DNA from 3 places in the Alcanivorax sp. P2S70 genome. Region 2 is predicted to be linked to each of the others. Evidence: predicted binding sites of a transcription regulator. Region 2 holds the regulator's gene; each other region holds the start of a gene.
What was found. Region 2 encodes sigma-54, which starts transcription at its own class of promoters, with help from an activator protein. Its sites were predicted from a motif close to TGGCACNNNNNTTGCTNT; they were not measured.

Region 1 (2,270 bases), on a different contig from region 2:
CTCCGCCAGCAGTGCGGCGGTGAAGATCAGCAGCTTGTCTTTTTCTCTGGGTGTCAGTTCCATGATTTTGCCTTTTCGCCTTTTCCGTTCACCGTCAGGTATTCCAGATGCGCGGGATTGCCGCCGGTTTGTTCAGCAGGGTCTGGCGTAATAACTGCCAGACCGGAATCATCAGTGCCTGGATTTTTTCGCAGCGGGTGCCGAGCACACGCATCACCAGAATGTCGTCGATCAAGGTGAGGCCACAGGGCATCTCGCCGGTGTTGCCCTCAATGATGTCGCGGGCCTGTTCCAGCAAGACCTCGTTGCAACCAGTGGCCACAAACAAAGCCTGCATGGGAAAGTTACGCAGCCCGGATGACGCATTGAGGTGGCGCGGCTGATCCACCTTGAGGCGCTCGATCAGCAGCGGCCTGCCGTCGCGATTAATGCGAAAGCGCGCATCGATATTGCCCTGCTCGAAGATCTCGCTGTTCACCGGCCGCCCCAGGCAGGAGATTTCCCAGCCCATGAAACGGGCATCACCATGCAGATCAATGGTGGTGTCCATGTGCACCTTGGCGCCGGGGAAGAAGATGTTTTCCTGGGGAAACCATTCCAGGGTGCCACCGGGGGCCACGGTTAGGGCCTGGCTGACGCGGGCGGTATCGCCGGCACTGAGATAGAACTTGGTGGCACCGGGGGTGGTGAACAGGCCATGGGCCTGCGTGCCGGCAGTGATGTCGATCTCCAGACCATCGCCACCGACCACGCCACCGGGGGGATGCAGCAGGTAGATGTGGGCGGTGCCGCCTTCCGGGTAGAAGGGGCGCTGAACGCGCAGCGGCCCATAATGGTGCAGGCCGGTCATGACAGTCTTGGCGCCTTGCCCCGTAATGGCGCACTCCAGCTGCATCTGCAGCCGGGCCTTCCACCCCTTGCCATGGGCTGGTGTCTTGGGATGTCGCCGTTGTGTCGGTGCCGGTTCCTGTACGGTCACGAGCCAGACCTCTTCCTGCCGGTTGCCATGCACCAACTTTATGCAGCAACCGTGCCATACAAGGTGGTATACAAGTTTGCCAGGGGATTGGCACGGTTTTGCAGGAGCGGTGGTTCCACCGCGAAAGAGAGCCGCGCCGCGGCTATCGCGCCGCGAGCGACGCTCCTACAGGGGAGGTGTAGAAAGTGGTGTGCAACAAAAAGCCCGGCTATTGCCGGGCTTCGCTGTGGAACGCTTTACTCCTTGATCCGCGATGTGGTCACGGGGGCAGGACATTGGCCGATTAATTGCCGCCGTTGCCCTGTGCCGCCCGCTGGCGAATGGTTTCAAAGTCCCAATCGACCAGGGTTTCTCCATTACGGAACACCTTGATCAATTGGTTCTCTTCACTATCTACACCGTCACCGTTAAGAGCATCAGCGCGTACCGTCTGGACGCTCTCGTTTCTGCGTACTAACGCCAACCGGCCACGCTTGGAGCGTTTACCTGGATCGGTGATCGGATCCTTGTAGACGTCGCGCCATTCGCCGTTGATGCAGATGGCAGAGGCTTTCATGGCGAACTTCTGGGTGTCGCGGTTAAGCTTTTGCAGCAACTCGCCGCCCATGCCGAAGGCCACATTATCCGCACTCAGGCCGCGGGCTTTCATTTCCTGCAAGATTGCTTCGATGGACTGGGCACAGACGCCGTCGCCCTGAATCAGGCGCACGCAGTCCGGCAGCACCCGGTAGCCCTTGCTGTTAGTGCGGTAGCCGAAGCGGGCCATCAAGCGTTCGATGGCTTCCGGGACGATCTCCACCGGTTCGCCGGAATCGGGACGGACCACCAGGGTGCCGCCGGCCTGCTCTACCTGCTCGCGCAGTTCGCCACCCCACAGGTTGTCGATGGCGTTCCAGATGTCGTAGGAATCGCTGACTACCGCCACCACCCGGTCTTGCCCGCCGAATTGCTGGATCATGTTGGCGTAGGCCCGGGTTTCACCGTCGCGCCCCCAGCTGGTAATGGTGCTGTGCTCTGCCGCCGGGATGGAGAAGCCGGCCATGTCGGCACCGTAGTAACGGCGCGCGGCCATGATCGCGGACAGGGTATCGGTACCGGCAAAGTTAACCAGGTGTGCCATGCCACCGAGGGCAGCAGCTTCTTCCGAGGTGGCGCCACGGGCACCGAAGTCGTGCAGTTTGAAGGGCAGGCTGTCGCTGTTGTCGGCGGTATCTTCCAGGTAGCGCTGGATGATGGTGCGACAGTTGCGGGACACCGTGGCCACGGTGGTGGGATACCAGATAGCGCGCAA
Region 2 (2,270 bases):
TTCATCCTCCTGGACGAACCCTTCGCCGGCGTCGACCCGATCTCCGTGAACGACATCAAGGGCATCATCCGGCACCTGAAAGAACGTGGTATTGGCGTACTCATCACCGACCACAACGTGCGTGAGACCCTCGACATTTGCGACACCGCCTACATTGTCAGCGCTGGCCACATCATCGCATCCGGTGACGCCGACACCATCCTCTCGAACCAGCAGGTGCGGGATGTGTATCTGGGGGCAGACTTTAGGCTGTAACAGCCAGGGCGAGTGAGCAGTTAACAGTGAACAACGGCGCGGAATAGTCCCGGGGTTTCCGAACGCCAGAAGCCGAACCAGGACCCCGGCCGCGGCCATCAAAGCCCGAAAAAATCAGCAAACCCGCCCGCGCAACATCAACGGTTCACCGTTCACTGTTAACGCTTCAGACTCCTACCACACAAGAACCACTGGCACAATTATTGCTAGAACAAGTTTGAAGCTGTTATTCTCGGGTTTTTGGGGATCACACCAATCCGAGCAGTATGAAGCCCACACTACAACTACAAATCGGCCAACAGCTGACCATGACACCTCAGTTGCAGCAGGCGATTCGCCTGCTGCAGCTGTCCACGCTGGATCTCCGGCAGGAGATCCAGCAAGCGGTTGAAAGCAACCCGCTGCTGGAACTGGCCGACGACTTTGGCGACGACGCCCTGCCTGAGCATGACGAAGATCGTCAGGAGATGGACGCAGAGCGTGATGACGCCCTGGAAGAATTTGTCGACGGCGAACCCGGTGTCGACACTGAGTGGGATGACGTCTACTCCGGCCAGAGCAGTGCCACCGCGTCAATCCCTGATGACGCCGATGACTGGCAGCAACGGCACACCGTGTCCGGCAATCTGCATGACCACCTGCACTGGCAGCTCAACCTGACCCCCATGAGCGATGTGGACCGACTCATCGCCATCACCATCATTGAATCTCTGGACGATCGCGGCTACATGACCGTGAGCATCGACGACATCGTCACCATGATGAATGTCCAGGAAGGGCTGCCAGAGGATGCCCACATCGAAGCCGACGAGGTACTGGCCGTTCAGCATCGCCTGCAGCAATTCGATCCGGTCGGCGTCGCCAGCATTAACCTGGCAGACTGCCTCGGTGTACAACTGCGCCAGCTGGAATCCGACACGCCTTTCCTGCCTTTTGCGCTGGCGCTTCTGGACCACCTTGAACTATTGGAAAAGCACGACTATGCCGCGCTTCGCAAGGTTCTACAGCTCTCCGAACAGGAACTGCTTGATGCCCTCTCGCTGATCCGCACCCTTGACCCGGCGCCAGGCGAGCAAATTGGAGAGAGCCAAGTCGATTATGCGGTGCCGGATGTCATCGTCCGCCAGCACCACGGGCGCTGGCAGGTCAGCCTGAATGACGACATCCTGCCCAAGGTCAATCTACAGCAGCAATATGCCGCCATTGCCCGTAAAACCAGCGGTGAAGATGGCCAATACCTGAAAAACTGCGTTCAGGAAGCCAAATGGTTCATCAAGAGCCTGCAAAGCCGCCATGACACCCTGTTGAAAGTCGCCACGCGGATTGTCGAGGTCCAGCAGGATTTCTTCGATTATGGTGAAGAGGCCATGAAGCCACTGGTACTGGCCGATATCGCCGATGCCGTCGAGATGCATGAATCAACCATCAGTCGGGTCACCAATCAGAAATACATGACCACACCCCGCGGCGTCTTTGAGCTGAAATATTTCTTTTCGAGTCACGTGGGAACAGATGGTGGTGGTGAGTGTTCCTCCACCGCTATTCGTGCCATTATTAAGAAGCTGGTCGCCGCAGAGAACCCTCGCAAGCCACTCAGCGACAACAAGCTAGCCAGCTTGCTGAACGAGCAGGGAATCAACGTGGCGCGCCGGACCGTCGCCAAGTATCGTGAGGCGATGAGAATACCGTCTTCCAGCGCCCGCAAGCGTTTGGTGTAGGTGCCTGGGACGGCCCACAAGCAGGTAAAGGAGCCAGCCATGCAAATAAATATCAGCGGTCATCACCTGGAAGTTACCGATGCTTTGCGCACCTACGTAGGCGACAAGTTCTCCCGCCTGGAGCGCCATTTCGACCAGATCACCAGTGTTCAGGTGATTCTTTCCCCGGAGCCCAAGACCCACAAGGCAGAATCTACTATCCACATCTCCGGGGCAGATCTGTTCGCCACCGCTGAAGCCGATGATATGTATGCGGCCATCGACAAGTTGACCGACAAGCTCGATCGCCAGATTCTC
Region 3 (2,270 bases), on a different contig from region 2:
TCATGATGATAACCGGCAAATCCGGATTCTTGCGCTGCAGGATCTTGAGCATGCGTAAGCCATCGGTACCCGGCATGCGCACATCACTGATCAGGACGTCCGGTTCCTGGCCGCCATTTTCCAGGGTATTGAGCGCTTCATCGGCATCTTCAAAGCAGGTGACGGCGTAATTTTCCTGACTCAGCGCTTTTTCCAGCACCCAACGAATGGAGCGGTCATCGTCTACAACCCAAATACTTTCGCTCATGACCTGCTTCTCCCAGGGATCGTGTCTGTGTCTTTCATGACTCTTCTGTCTCAATCAGCTCCGGCTGCTCCATGGGCAGCAAAAGGCTGAATACGGTTTCACCCGGCACACTTTCGCATTCGATCAGTCCATGATGCTGGCTGATGATCGACTGGGCGATGGAAAGGCCCAGCCCTGTGCCGCTGGCGCGGCCACTGACCATGGGATAGAACAGGGTTTCCTGTACTTCCGGGTCGATGCCGGGCCCGTTATCAATAATGTCTACGCGCAACACCAGCCGGTGCCTCAGCACCCCGATGGTGAACTGGCGCAGCACCCGGGTACGCATCACGATGCGCGCCTGTGGCGTTGACGATTCCAGCAGCGCCTGGGTGGCGTTACGGATCAGGTTCAGCAGCACCTGAATCAGTTGGTCCCGGTCGGCCACCACATCCGGCAAGCTGATATCGTAATCCCGCCAGATCGAGACGCCCTGGGGATGCTCAGCCAGTAACAACTGACGTACATGCTCCAGGCACTCATGCACATTGACCGGGCGAAACTCTGGCGGCTTGCGAGGCCCCAGCATGCGATCTGCCACAGAGCGCAAGCGATCCGCCTCATCAATAATGACCTTGGTGTACTCGGTCAGCTCAGGGTCTGGCAGGGCACGTTCCAGCAGCTGTGCAGCGCCGCGAATGCCCCCCAAGGGGTTCTTGATCTCGTGCGCCACACCCCGCACCAGCGCCCGGGTTGCCTGGTGGGCATGCAGCAACGCCTCCTCACGGGTAATGCGCAGCAACCGATCCAGCGCCTGAAGCTCCAACAGGAGGCACAGCGGCTGGCCGGGCTCATTGATGGGGCTGACCGAATAATCCACGGTGACCTCATTGCCCGGCGCCACAGACAAGCGCGCCTCCCGGCGCGTAAAGGGGTGCTCGTCACGGATGCACTGCTGCAGGGCAGACCGTGCCTCTTCATCGTCAAAGAAGTAATCGGGCAATGGCTGACCGATGGCGCGGACGGCACTGGTCGCGAGCAACATTTCTGCTGCCGGATTCAGATAACGCACGTGCAGCTCACTATCGAGCATGACCACTGCAGTGCGCAGGTGATCGAGTAACCGTTTGTGCAAGGCGACACCACTTATCAACTAATTGGCCCATAACAGGGCATAAGCAATTATCAGGCCACCTGAGAGAAACGGGTCAGACGCGCAAATCACGCCAAAGGGACATGAAAAAAGCCGTGAGGAGTGGTTAGTTTAGCGCGCCAAAGACAAGAAATGCACCATATGGGTGCATTAAGGGGTTTTCATTGCGGGGCGTCCGAGTGATGCAGGCCTGGCTACCGTGCCCGTGGATGCGCCAGCACCCGGAGTGGCTGCCCCACCCCTGGGCGCAGAAGCTCCTTGCGAAGCAGAACTCCCCGTACTTGCCTGGCGACCAATCACCGCAGGACCATTCCCTGGTCGGTACGACCCTACCGTACTGCGATGAATATAGATTTCGATAGACGCCGACTCGGTTACGACCTCACCCTCACTATCCACCACCATGGCCGTGAGAGTGTGGACCCCCCTGTCAGGGTTCAGCAACTGCAAACCAGGCAGCTCATTCCCGTTATCAAGGACAACCAGCTTATGGCCTTCCTGCAGGCCTGGAACAAGATCCACGCTGATCTTCACCGGCTCCTGAGGGTTGCGAATTGTACTGCCTGGCTCAGGCGCCGTAATGGCAATCGTATCGTACCCGGCAAACTCAGCCTCGCCACTCCCCGTGCCAGACACCGCTTCAACGGGAGCAACCGGCAGCTCCACGCGCTTGATTGGCACGGTATTGGTTTTGCGCAACTGCACCTCTTCAGTAGCAGCCGCACCTCCCGGCTTCTGATCAGTGAAAACGACGTTGCCGTTCTCATCGACGACCCGGTAGATTTTGGATGATGCCGCCGCATCAGCTCCCGACATATCCTCTGACTCGGCGTATACCACACCGGAACAGAGCGGCAACATCATCAGCATCCACAGCTTTTTCATTCTGAC

Region 1: Q672_RS28340 (urease accessory protein UreD) is a predicted target of sigma-54. The motif match lies at 1,019-1,036, and genes of this name have one in related genera.
Region 3: glnL (nitrogen regulation protein NR(II)) is a predicted target of sigma-54. The motif match lies at 1,402-1,419, and genes of this name have one in related genera.

Annotation. Positions count from the first base shown of each region.
Region 1 is NZ_AXBZ01000034.1:241,748-244,017, forward strand. Features, by position in the region: gene ureA (urease subunit gamma) at 1-63, opposite strand, end outside; gene Q672_RS28340 (urease accessory protein UreD) at 95-979, opposite strand; gene Q672_RS28345 (nicotinate phosphoribosyltransferase) at 1,263-2,270, opposite strand, start outside.
Region 2 is NZ_AXBZ01000014.1:12,092-14,361, reverse strand. Features, by position in the region: gene lptB (LPS export ABC transporter ATP-binding protein) at 1-255, shown strand, start outside; gene Q672_RS23690 (RNA polymerase factor sigma-54) at 522-1,973, shown strand; gene hpf (ribosome hibernation-promoting factor, HPF/YfiA family) at 2,013-2,270, shown strand, end outside.
Region 3 is NZ_AXBZ01000009.1:11,429-13,698, reverse strand. Features, by position in the region: gene glnG (nitrogen regulation protein NR(I)) at 1-247, opposite strand, end outside; gene glnL (nitrogen regulation protein NR(II)) at 282-1,361, opposite strand; gene Q672_RS21020 (DUF4124 domain-containing protein) at 1,530-2,264, opposite strand.